4 regions of the Franconibacter pulveris genome follow, and region 2 is predicted to be linked to each of the others. Evidence: predicted binding sites of a transcription regulator. Region 2 holds the regulator's gene; each other region holds the start of a gene.
The links. The regulator Fur, encoded in region 2, represses iron uptake genes when iron is present. The targets are predictions, from matches to a motif close to ATAATAATGAGAACNACTATCAA.
Positions count from the first base shown of each region.

Region 1: a site for Fur is predicted at 1,758-1,780, ahead of fepB (Fe2+-enterobactin ABC transporter substrate-binding protein). Genes of this name have one in related genera too.
Region 3: a site for Fur is predicted at 1,091-1,113, ahead of feoA (ferrous iron transporter A). Genes of this name have one in related genera too.
Region 4: a site for Fur is predicted at 1,050-1,072, ahead of ACU4F7_RS20835 (TonB-dependent siderophore receptor). Genes of this name have one in related genera too.

Region 1 is NZ_CM165555.1:3,457,094-3,460,209, reverse strand. Features, by position in the region: gene entS (enterobactin transporter EntS) at 1-633, shown strand, start outside; gene fepB (Fe2+-enterobactin ABC transporter substrate-binding protein) at 659-1,615, opposite strand; gene entC (isochorismate synthase EntC) at 1,807-2,991, shown strand; gene ACU4F7_RS16340 ((2,3-dihydroxybenzoyl)adenylate synthase) at 2,988-3,116, shown strand, end outside.
Region 2 is NZ_CM165555.1:1,372,012-1,375,127, reverse strand. Features, by position in the region: gene ybfF (esterase) at 1-325, shown strand, start outside; gene ybfE (LexA regulated protein) at 455-736, shown strand; gene fldA (flavodoxin FldA) at 892-1,422, shown strand; gene fur (ferric iron uptake transcriptional regulator) at 1,722-2,168, shown strand; gene ACU4F7_RS06515 (helix-turn-helix domain-containing protein) at 2,504-3,115, shown strand.
Region 3 is NZ_CM165555.1:4,310,612-4,313,727, forward strand. Features, by position in the region: gene ACU4F7_RS20435 (Tex family protein) at 1-522, shown strand, start outside; gene feoA (ferrous iron transporter A) at 1,218-1,439, shown strand; gene feoB (Fe(2+) transporter permease subunit FeoB) at 1,469-3,116, shown strand, end outside.
Region 4 is NZ_CM165555.1:4,406,123-4,409,238, reverse strand. Features, by position in the region: gene ACU4F7_RS20845 (STY4199 family HEPN domain-containing protein) at 1-163, shown strand, start outside; gene ACU4F7_RS20840 (hypothetical protein) at 237-524, opposite strand; gene ACU4F7_RS20835 (TonB-dependent siderophore receptor) at 1,150-3,116, shown strand, end outside.

The DNA of each region.
Region 1 (3,116 bases), 2.1 Mb from region 2:
CAGCGCGAGCATCCGCTAAAGGCGCTGGCGAGCGCGTTTCGCTTTCTGCTGGCAAGCCCGGTAGTGGGCGGCGTGGCGCTTATCGGCGCCCTGCTCACGATGGCGAGCGCGGTGCGCGTGCTTTATCCGGCGCTGGCTAACCACTGGCAGATGGCGAGCGGCGAAATCGGCGCGCTTTACGCCGCCGTACCGCTGGGGGCGGCGGCAGGCGCGCTTACCAGTGGCAGGCTGGCGCACTCCACGCAGCCGGGGCGCGTTATGCTCATTACTTCCGTGCTGGCGTTCGTCGCGGTAGGCATTTTCAGCCTGATGCCGTTCTGGGGCTTAGGGGTTGTCTGCCTCGCGCTGTTCGGCTACCTGAGCGGCATCAGCTCGCTGGTTCAGTACACGCTGATTCAGACGCAGACGCCGGACCACATGCTCGGGCGTATTAACGGGCTGTGGACCGCGCAGAACGTAACGGGCGATGCGATTGGCGCGGCGCTGCTGGGCGGCATGGGCGTTGCGCTCTCGCCGGTCAGCTCGGCGAGCGTCAGTGGAATGGCGCTGGCGGTTGCAGGCGTTGCGCTTACGCTGCTGTTAAGCGAGCTTCGCCGCCTGCGGCAGTCGCCGCCGCAAGCGGTGAAGCCATAACAGAAGGGGCCCTGCGGCCCCTTTTTTACGCTTTAAATAACGCCGACAGCCGTTCGAGTATCAGGCTCGCGCTGTAATAATCCAGGCGGAAGGTCTCTGGCCCCAGCGCATAAACGCGCTTGTTTTGCACCGCGGGCAGATGAGAGAGCAGGGCGTTGCCGGTAAGCGCCTCAGCGTCTTTTTCATCGCTGGCGAAGAGGAAGAGCGTCTGGCCGTTCAGCCCCGACGCCAGGTTTTCACCCCCCAACTGTACGATGTCGTGGCGCTTGCCCATGCTGCTAAGCGCAGGTAGCAACGGCGGCGTCGCGAGGGTAAAGCCCAACTGCTGCAACAGCTGCCCCTGAGCGGACATCGGCGTAAAGAGGTTCGCCCCATGCGCGGCGGCGTTGTAGACCAGCGCGCTCACCGGCTGCGGCGGCAGCTTCATGTGCGCTTTCGCCTGGTCAAGCTTTTGCGCGAAGCTTGCAATGCGCGCCTGCGCCTCTTTCTCATGGCCGGTTATCTGCCCAAGCTGGGTTAACAGCTGCTGCCAGCTTTTGTCGTCGTAATTGATGATAAGCGTGGGGGCGATAGCGGAGAGCTGATCGTAAAGCGCCAGCGCCGAGTCGCCGCCAGTGGCGCTGATTAAAATCAGGTCCGGCATCTGCGCCGCTACCGCCTCGGCGTTCGGTTCGCCAATGTACAGGCGCTGCACGTTACGCTTTTTCGCAATGTCGCCCCACTGGCGCAGAAAGCCCTGGTCGTCCGCCAGCCGGTTGCCGGGCGTGGTCGCGCCGCTTGCCACCACGGGCGCGTCGAGCGCCAGCAGCGAACCGGTCAGGGTTACGCTTGTGGAAACAATGCGCTGCGGCGCTTTTTCAAGCGTTTGCGCGCCGCGGCTGTCGGTGACCTGACGCGGCCATGCCGCCGCCTGCGTGAGTGAGGAAAATCCTAAAACCAGTGCGCTGAAAAGCAGCAGCGCCCGTCGGGCGAAAAGGGAGATCACAGCGTCGCATCCTGTAAAAAGCAAGGTGAGTAATGCTTCTCATTTTCACCATTTACCGCAGCGATGCAAGCGCGCCGCTTAACGGAAAATGTGGCGTTGGTTGACATGCCCGACGTTTCGTCTTAGGTTACGCCACCAAATACAAATGATAACAATTATCAGTTCTCTTATCATTTTTGGAGGAGCGCATGGACACGTCTTTGGCTGAGGAAACGCAAGTGGAGAGGATAACCCTTTCACCGGACAGCTTTTTCTTCATGTCGCCGTATCGCAGCCTGGCCACTTCCGGCTGTTTCGCCCGGTTGACGACGCCTGCCGCCGATGGCGCAGATCGCAACGGGAAATTCCAGAAGGCGTTGCAAAACCACTTCGCCGCCGCCCGCGCGCAGGGCGTCAGCAACCCCATCGTCGTCGGCGCCATTCCGTTCGACACCCGTAAACCTTCGGCGCTGTTTATTCCCCAAACGTGGCGCGCCTTTAACCGCCAGCGTTATCGCAGCAGCGTGAAGCCGCAAAAACCGCTTCAGGTAACGCGCCGTCAGGCTATCCCTGAACAGCCGCAGTTTATGGAAATGGTGGCCCGCGCCGCCGCGCTTACCGACACGCCGCGCGTCGATAAAATCGTGCTGTCGCGCCTTATCGATATCACAACGCAAGACGCGCCCGACAGCGTTGCGCTGCTGGAGCGGCTTATCGCCCAGAACCCCACCAGTTTTAACTTCCACGTGCCGCTGGAAGCGGGCGGGGCGCTGCTTGGCGCAAGCCCGGAGCTGCTGCTGCGTAAATCGGGCGAGTGTTTCAGCTCGCTGCCGCTGGCCGGTTCCGCCCGCCGCATGCAGGATGAAGCGCAGGACAGGGAGGCGGGCCATCAACTGCTGCGTTCTGCGAAAGACAGACATGAGCATGAGCTGGTGACGAAAGCGATGAGAACCGTGCTGGCGCCGCGCAGTCGCCTGCTCAGCGTGCCGGAAACGCCGGCGCTTATCACCACGCCCACCCTCTGGCACCTTGCCACCGCCATTGAAGGCGAGACGCAGGACGCCCGCGATAACGCGCTAACGCTCGCCTGCCTGCTGCACCCGACGCCCGCCCTGAGCGGCTTCCCCCATGAGATAGCCAAAACGCTTATCGCCGAGCTGGAGCCGTTTGACCGTGAACTGTTCGGCGGCATCGTCGGCTGGTGCGACGACCAGGGCAATGGCGAGTGGGTGGTGACTATCCGCTGCGCGCAGCTTAACGGCAACCGCGTGCGGCTTTTCGCCGGCGCAGGCATTGTGCCCGCCTCTGAGCCGCAGAGCGAATGGCGCGAAACCGGCGTCAAGCTCTCGACCATGCTCAACGTATTTGGACTGAATGAAGGAAGCCCTGCATGACCCTCCCTTATACCCGCTGGCCGGATGATTTCGCCGCCCGCTACCGTGAAAAAGGCTACTGGCTGGATCTGCCGCTCACCGATATTTTAAGCCGCCACGCCAGCAGCGACGCGACGGCGCTGGTA
Region 2 (3,116 bases):
TATGCGCGAGTACCTCTCTGAAGAGGGCGTCGTTCAGTTTCTGCTGAAATCTTTCGCTGACGGTGAATGGCGTTTCAATGTGCCGACGCTTTGGGAGCAGTATGCCCACATTGTTGGCTGGCAGGAGGTGCCGGCGTGGCATGGCCCTTCGCTGTTTATCGCTGGCGGCGCTTCGCCTTACGTACAGGAAAAGCACCGCGAGGCCTTGCTTAAGCAGTTCCCTGCGGCACGAGCGCATGTCATTGCCGGCGCCGGGCACTGGGTGCATGCCGAAAAGCCCGAAGCCGTATTGCGCGCCATTCGTCGCTTCCTGGAAACTGATTAAAAACAAGGCGACTGGCGCTAACATGCCGCTAACGCGTTGGCGCGCCTCGTTCCCTGATGTATGATGGCGCGCTGAATGACACCCGGGCATCCGCTCCGGCAGCCTGTTTCCCCTGTCAGTAGTCAAATCATGGCCAAAGAACAAACGGACCGTACGACATTAGATCTGTTCGCGGACGAGCGTCGCCCGGGTCGCCCGAAAACCAATCCGCTGTCGCGTGACGAACAGTTGCGCATCAACAAACGGAACCAGCTCAAGCGCGACAAAGTTCGCGGGCTTAAACGCGTAGAGTTAAAACTTAACGCGGAAGCGGTTGACGCCCTGACGCAACTGGCGCAGGCGCGCAACATGAGTCGCAGCGAATTGATCGAAGAAATTTTGCTGGCACAACTCAAGGCGCTGAATAGCTGAGCCCTTAAGACCCTTTTTCTTGTATGGAAATGTGTCAGAGTGTGCACCCCACCGTGATAGCAGTTTCCGCCCTCTTCTCTGTTCTGCTATGATTGCCCTATCTGTGGGCATTTTGCCACTACCATATCATTAGGATTCAAGAGGTTATTTTTCTCATGGCAATCGTAGGCATTTTTTTCGGCAGCGACACCGGCAACACCGAAAATATCGCAAAAGTTATTCAGAAACAGCTCGGGAAAGACGTTGCTGAAGTGCACGATATTGCCAAGAGCAGCAAAGAAGATCTGGAAGGTTTCGATATCCTGCTGCTTGGCATCCCGACCTGGTACTACGGCGAAGCGCAGTGCGACTGGGATGATTTCTTCCCGACCCTTGAAGAGATTGACTTCAATGGCAAGCTGGTCGCGCTCTTCGGCTGCGGCGATCAGGAAGACTACGCGGAATATTTCTGCGATGCGCTCGGCACCATTCGCGACATTATTGAACCGCGCGGCGCCACTATTGTGGGTCACTGGCCGACGGAAGGTTACCACTTTGAAGCCTCTAAAGGTCTTGCCGATGACAATCACTTTGTTGGCCTTGCCATTGATGAAGATCGTCAGCCCGAACTGACCGCTGAACGCGTCGAAAAATGGGTTAAGCAAGTTTCTGAAGAACTGCACCTGCAGGAAATCATTAACGCCTAATCGTGAAACGGCGATAAATGTATTTTTTATCGCCGTTTTCACTTCATTGATAGATAAAAGCGATAAAAATGATTGCTACAAATTTTTAACTTTTATCCGCATATCTGTACAATACCCTTCAGGATTATCGGGTAACGAGACGGCAAGCGCCGCGCTCGCCACGTTTTGAAAAGCACTATTGCTGGACGCTTGCGGTTTTCATTTGGGCCTGTCAGTTCTATAATGAGTCGCATTCATCTTCAGCGCATCCGATCTTAAGCTCTCCGGAGCACACCGTTTAGCAACAGGACAGATTCCGCATGACTGACAATAACACCGCATTAAAGAAGGCTGGCCTGAAAGTCACGCTTCCTCGACTGAAAATCCTTGAAGTGTTGCAGGAGCCAGTAAACCATCATGTCAGTGCGGAAGACTTATACAAGCGCCTCATTGACATGGGCGAAGAGATTGGTCTCGCGACCGTTTACCGTGTGCTGAATCAGTTTGACGATGCGGGTATCGTAACGCGTCATAATTTTGAAGGCGGCAAATCCGTTTTCGAACTGACTCAACAGCATCATCATGACCACCTGATCTGCCTCGACTGCGGCAAAGTTATCGAGTTTAGCGACGACTCTATCGAAGCGCGTCAGCGTGAAATCGCTTCCCGCCATGGCATTCGTCTGACCAACCATAGCCTCTATCTCTATGGCCACTGTGCCGATGGCGACTGCCGCGAAAACGAGCACGCGCACGACACAAAGTAAGCGAAAATAGCGTTCCGTTTTTACTTTTTGTTAATAAGCCGACATAGTATGTCGGCTTTTTTTACACCTTTATCAGGCAGACGCGACGCTAATAGTCCATTTTCTTGATGCTTGCTATTTTAATATACTGGTCAAGAACTTATTTTATCTTATCTTTTTCTTACTTTTTATTTTCAGAAAAAGTAAATTATTTTACCATTCAATCAGTTACCTCCCTTAAGCGCCCCATTCGGGCTTGCAACGCCACTGGCCTGTATTGCAGTAAAAAAATCAACTCTATTAGAATAGCCCCTCGTTATTTATTCCAATAATATACTTATATATAGGTCGCCGTTATGGTAATACCTCAGAAACCCCTTGCCGAAATTTATCGCCTGTCCGATATCTTTAATGGTTACGGTAACTGGTATCGCGCAGAGAAAAATACGTCTATTCCAACGCGTGAAGGCTTTGTTTGCATTATTCGTGGTGGCCTTTTTTCCGTATTGCGTAAAAGCGATAGATTACTGATTGAAAAATGTAGCGCCCCGTCTATTCTGGGCGTTGCGCGTAATCTTAATAATAAAAACTATTTCAGAATTCAGGCCGATGCTGAGTGCCACTACCAGCTCATTCCTTTTGATAAATTTCTGAGCGAAATAGAAAACCATCAGTGTCAACCACAGTTATATAAGGTACTGGCCTGGTCTATCGACTTACTCTGCCATCGTGAAGAATTATTGCTTGGGCATAATAGCTATCTCATGATTAAAGGCAATCTGGTCACGCTTGCCGCCATGGATGAATTTATGCGAAATAAAATTAACGTAGCCGATTATATCGTTAAGCGAACCAACCTTTCTCGCAGCATGGTGATGAAAACGTTGTCGCAGTTGCGGCATGATAACTATGTAGAAATAAGTAAAGGAAAATTAACCGGGCTGCGTACGCTGCCAGAAAGCCTGTAAG
Region 3 (3,116 bases), 1.7 Mb from region 2:
GCGGTGGATTTCACCGATGAGCGTTTCGGCGTGCCGACGGTAACCGACATCATCAAAGAGCTGGAAAAACCGGGCCGCGACCCGCGTCCGGAATTTAAAACCGCGCAGTTCGCCGAAGGAGTGGAGACAATGAACGATCTCCAGCCTGGCATGGTGCTGGAAGGCGCGGTAACCAACGTCACCAATTTCGGCGCGTTTGTTGATATCGGCGTACATCAGGATGGCCTGGTGCATATCTCTTCTCTTGCCGATAAGTTCGTAGACGATCCGCATAAAGTGGTGAAAGCGGGCGATATCGTGAAGGTGAAAGTGCTGGAGGTAGACCTGCAACGCAAGCGTATTGCGCTGACCATGCGTCTGGATGAACAGCCTGGCGAAGGCAACGCCCGTCGCGGCGGCGGCAATAGCCGTGAGCAGGGCAATCGTCCCGCGCAAAACCGCAAGCCGCCGCGCGACAACGCCGCCAGCGGCAACAGCGCGATGAGCGACGCGCTCGCCGCGGCGTTTGGCAAGAAGCGGTAAACGCCGCGGTCTCTTCCCTGTGCCAGGGAGGCGGCGGAAATGAGAAGTGCAAGGCGGATGGCGATTTCACCAAAGCGTTGCATGACCATGTCGCTTCTCATCCTGTGAATGTGTAAAGGGGGCTTACTGCCCCCTTTACCCTTTCGGTTCCCGGCAGAAGGCTGGCCGAAGCCCCCCGCTTACGAATTGGTTTCCTGTTATCTGCACGAATAAACGTAGCGCCGCTCGCCCATTTTTTGACCAGGAATCGGCGCCACGGCTACAACCGATAATGACTCAATAAAAGTAACGGCAATAAAGAACGGTATGAAATAACCATCACGTTTTTGTCGCGACTGCCGCTGACATTTCCAGCCGTCGCTATTCTCTCATTCGAATAACAGATGAAACCAAATAATAACATTCAGGCTAAAAATGTAATTATTGGGCGACTTAATCCAGGCTAATACATTGAAAAGTAATAATTAAAATAAAAAAGGTAAAATATTCAGCCGCTTATTTTCTCTTTTTTGCGCCAGAACAAATAAACCGTAAATAAGCGCCCTTTCGCTTTATCGGAGCGTTGAAGATAAAAACCATTATCATTATCATCCTGCCATATAAATCGATTCCCTTCTCCTGCGTGATTACCGGCTTATTGTCGGCTGCCGGTCATGCCGAAAAGCCCGTCCGCAACTGAAAGATAAGTAGGCTTTATGCGATTCACTCTTAACAGCACGTGGAAAATTACCGGCTTCGCGCCAGCCATCAGCCCGGCATATCGTCAAAAACTGCTGTCGCTGGGCATGTTGCCAGGCTCTTCTTTTAACGTGGTGCGCGTGGCGCCGCTTGGCGACCCCATTCATATTGAAACCCGACGCGTAAATCTGGTGCTGAGAAAAAAAGATCTGGCGCTGTTGCAGGTTGAAGCCGCCTGACGGCGACCCGTTATTGAGTTCACGCTACTATGAAAAAGTTAACCATTGGCTTAATTGGCAACCCTAACTCCGGCAAAACCACCCTTTTCAACCAGCTGACCGGCGCGCGCCAGCGCGTGGGAAACTGGGCAGGCGTGACGGTCGAGCGTAAAGAGGGGTTTTTCTCCACCCTTGAGCATCACGTCACCCTGGTGGACCTGCCGGGCACCTACTCGCTCACCACTATCTCTTCTCAAACGTCGCTGGATGAGCAGATCGCCTGTCATTACATTCTTGGCGGCGAAGCGGATATGCTCATCAACGTGGTAGACGCCTCGAACCTTGAGCGCAACCTCTATCTCACGCTACAGCTGCTGGAGCTCGGCATTCCCTGCGTGGTAGCGCTTAACATGCTCGATATTGCCGAAAAGCAAAATATCCATATCGATATCGACGCGCTGGCCGCCCGCCTGGGCTGCCCGGTGGTGCCGCTGGTCTCCACCCGCGCCCGCGGCATCGAAAGCCTCAGGCTCGCCATTGACCGCCAGCCGCAAAACCTGCCTGTTGAGCTGGTGCGCTACCCCGCCCCGCTGCTGCGCGAAGCCGATGCGCTGGCAGCCGTTATGCCGGGCGAGCTGCCGCCGCGCCAGCGCCGCTGGCTGGGCCTGCAAATGCTGGAAGGCGACATCTACAGCCGCGCGTTTGCAGGCAAAGCGGAAAGCCTGCTCCCCGCCGCGCAGGCGCGTCTTGCTGACGAGCTGGACGACCCGGCGCTGCTTATCGCCGACGCGCGCTACCAGAGCATCGCCGCCATCTGCGATGCGGTCAGCAACAGCCTCACCGCCGAGCCGCACCGCCTGACCGTGGCGATGGACAAAATTATCCTCAACCGCGTTCTCGGCCTGCCGGTCTTTTTGCTAGTGATGTACCTGATGTTTTTACTGGCGATTAATATCGGCGGCGCACTGCAGCCCATCTTCGACGCCGGCTCCGTCGCCCTGTTTATTCATGGCCTGCAATGGGTAGGATACACGCTCCACTTTCCGGACTGGCTGACCATTTTCCTCGCTCAGGGGATTGGCGGCGGCATTAATACCGTCCTGCCGCTGGTGCCGCAGATTGGCATGATGTACCTCTTCCTCTCTTTTCTGGAAGACTCCGGCTATATGGCCCGCGCGGCGTTTGTCATGGACCGCCTGATGCAGTCGCTGGGGCTGCCGGGCAAATCCTTCGTGCCGCTGATTGTCGGGTTTGGCTGCAATGTTCCTTCGGTGATGGGCGCCCGCACGCTTGACGCGCCGCGCGAAAGACTGATGACGGTGATGATGGCGCCCTTTATGTCCTGCGGCGCGCGGCTGGCGATTTTCGCCGTCTTCGCCGCCGCCTTTTTTGGCCAGCAGGGGGCGCTGGTGGTCTTCTCGCTTTATCTGCTCGGCATCGTCATGGCGATTCTCACCGGTCTCATGCTGAAACACACCATCATGCGCGGCGAAGCCACGCCGTTCGTGATGGAACTGCCGGTTTACCATGTGCCGCATCTGAAAAGCCTGCTGCTGCAAACCTGGCAGCGCCTGAAAGCCTTCACCCTGCGCGCAGGGAAAGTGATTGTGGTGGTAAGCGTTTTCATTGGCGCGCTAAACAGTTTCTCTTTCAGCGGCAAACCGGTAAATAACATTAACGACTCCGCGCTGGCCTCAG
Region 4 (3,116 bases), 1.7 Mb from region 2:
GCAGTTCCTGAAAAGCTTCTGCGTTACGCCGGGCGTGGTGAAAAGACAACAACATGCTCTCGACCAGGCGGAATTACGTGCGCAGGCTAACCCGGATGCGAATACGAAAAAGTGGGCCGCGATTCAGCGTTCAATCTACCAGGAAATAAGCTCAGGCGCTTAAGCTGATTCTTAAGTGCATAAGTTTTAGTGCTGCCGGGGCCATGCCCCGGCGTTATTTCAGGCGGATTAAAACATCAGCGTAGGTTACGTGGGCAGGAAGAAATCGTGCACCGGGCTCCCAAAGTGCAGCGTTCATCCGTAATATATTTTTCGCAGCCCGCGTGTTTTTTTATATTTTCCCAAAGGTTACTGCAATAAAGCGTAACCCGGTAAATCTGGATGCGGTCAATCCGCTCGCCCTGATAGACCCAGGCCATGCCTGCGTGGACATAAAGAGGCTTCCGGGACGTTATCCGGGCGCAGTAAAGGTGCCAGAGAATAAATTTGTTATTGTTAGCGGAAACGACAAGCGTAAAGGCCATGCCGGTTTCCGGGCTAACAAGCGTTTCGAGTACAGTCCATTTCAAACCTTAATCTCCCTCCATTTGATTAAGCAGCCTTATCAAATTAGCGAGAGTGATTATTTCAGGCAACCTTTAAAATTAGAATTCATTCAATATTTTTTCAATTAGCTGAAACTTAAGTAAATAATTGTGTAAGTTGCTAAGTTTACTGTTTCATGGGGTTTTATTGTTAGCCATAATTTTATTTTGCGGAAACTTTAAATAAAAGTAATAACGTAAAAAAAGTAAGCGACATTAATGAGAAAGGTTGTAAAAGATAAACTTCCTGTATCACGAAATTTAAAAAATTCTCTTTTTATGCAAAAAGGAGGCCTGCCGCTTCGTTAAGGCGCGCGCCTTCCTACCTGAAACTGCCGTACTTCCGCGCATCACTTGCCTGCCCGCCGCAGCGCTTCTCTTAACGTGAGTAACGATCACGCCTGTGACCAAATAAAACAAAATGTTGCTAAATGTATTGCCAGCGCTTTGTAAATAATTATCATGTCGAGAATTATTATCATTAAAACGGCCCGGCTGGCGGAGGCGCGGCATCAAAGGAAGCCTTTTCCGCTGTGCTCTATCTGACAATATGGAAATAAAAACAATGAAAATTCAGAAACTTTGCTTGTTGTCGCCTTGCCTGCTGGCGCTTAGCGGCCCGGCTGTTTATGCAGCGCAAACGCAAAGCGACAGCATCGTGGTATCGGCCAGCCGCGCTCACCGCAGCGTAACGGAGCTTGCGCAAACCAACTGGGTAATTGAAGGGCAGGAGCTACAGCAACAGGTTCAGGGGGGCAAAGAATTTAAAGAGGTGCTGGCGCAATTGATACCCGGCATGGATGTCAGCAGCCAGGGACGCACAAATTATGGCATGAATATGCGCGGCCGCTCGATGATGGTGATGGTCGACGGCGTACGTCTTAACTCGTCGCGCACGGATAGCCGCCAGTTGGACGCTATCGATCCGTTTAATATCGAACGAATCGAAGTGATTTCAGGCGCCACCTCCCTGTATGGCGGCGGCAGTACGGGCGGCCTTATTAACATTGTGACCAAAAAAGGACAGCCGGAAAAACAGGTCGAACTCACTGTCGGCGGCAAAAGCGGATTCAACAGCCATAACGACCATGATGAGAATGTCGCGGCGGCGGTAAGCGGCGGCAACGAACACGCTTCCGGTCGGCTTTCGGTCGCTTATCAGCGTTTTGGCGGCTGGTATGACGGTCGCGGCGAGGAGGTTATCATCGATAACACGCAGACCGGGTTGCAGTACTCCGACCGGCTGGATGTGATGGGAACCGGCACGCTGGACATTGACGATCATCAGCAACTCCAGCTCACCACGCAGTTTTATAAAAGTCAGTCTGATGGCGAGCATGGCCTTGACCTTGGGGAAAATTTTTCTGCGGTCACCGGACAAGGGCAGGCGCGTAACGGCAGTAACTTCTCTTCAGACCGCATACCCGGCACCGAGCGTCATCTGATTAATCTGCAGTATTCCAACACCGATGTCTGGGGTCAGGACCTGGTCGCGCAAATTTTTTACCGTGATGAAAAGCTGGCCTTTTATCCCTTTCCTACGCTTGGCCGCACAGGGGTAACCAGCATTGGCGCCTCGGAGCAGAACACCCATTTCTGGGGCGGCAAACTGACGCTAAACAGCAATCCGTTCGACGGGCTGGGTCTCACCTGGGGTGTGGATGCGGAACATGAAACGTTCGACGCCAATCAGCAGTTCTTCGACCTGGCGAAAGCGAGCCAGTCTGGCGGGATGCGTCTTGAGAATGCTTATAACGTAGGGCGTTATCCGGGCTACTCGGTCACTAACCTGGCGCCGTTCCTGCAAGCTAACTATGACATTAACCCTGTCTTTACCCTGAGCGGCGGCGTGCGTTATCAATACACCGAAAACAAGGTGGATGACTTCGTCGGATACGCCCAGCAGCAGGGGATCGCCACGGGGCTCGCGAGCTCGGCCGATGCGGTGCCGGGGGGAAAAACCGATTACAACAACGTCCTGTTTAACGCAGGCGTGCTTGCGCACCTGACGGAGCGTCAGCAAGCGTGGCTTAATTTCTCTCAGGGCTTTGAAATTCCGGATCTCGCAAAATATTACGGCTCCGGCACCTATCAGTTACGCAACGGCCACTACCGCCTGTTAAACAGCGTCAACGTGAACGACTCCCGGCTGGATGGCATTAAGGTTAACGCATGGGAGCTTGGCTGGCGTTATACCGGCGATGCGGTTCGCGCCCAGCTCGCCGCTTACTATTCGCTTTCTGACAAAACGATCTCCATCAACAAAACGGACATGACCATCAATCTGGACGATGACAAGCGCCGCATTTACGGTCTTGAAGGCGCGGTGGACTACTTCGTGCCGGATACGGACTGGAGCGCTGGCGTTACGTTTAATGTTATTCGTTCAGAAACGCGCGTGGCCGGGAAATGGGAAAAACTCACGGTGGATTCCGCCAGTCCTTCCAAGGCGACGGCCTATATTGGCTGGGCGCCCGACGACTGGACGCTGCGTTTGCAGTCCCAGCAGGCGTTTGATCTCTCCGATGAGGC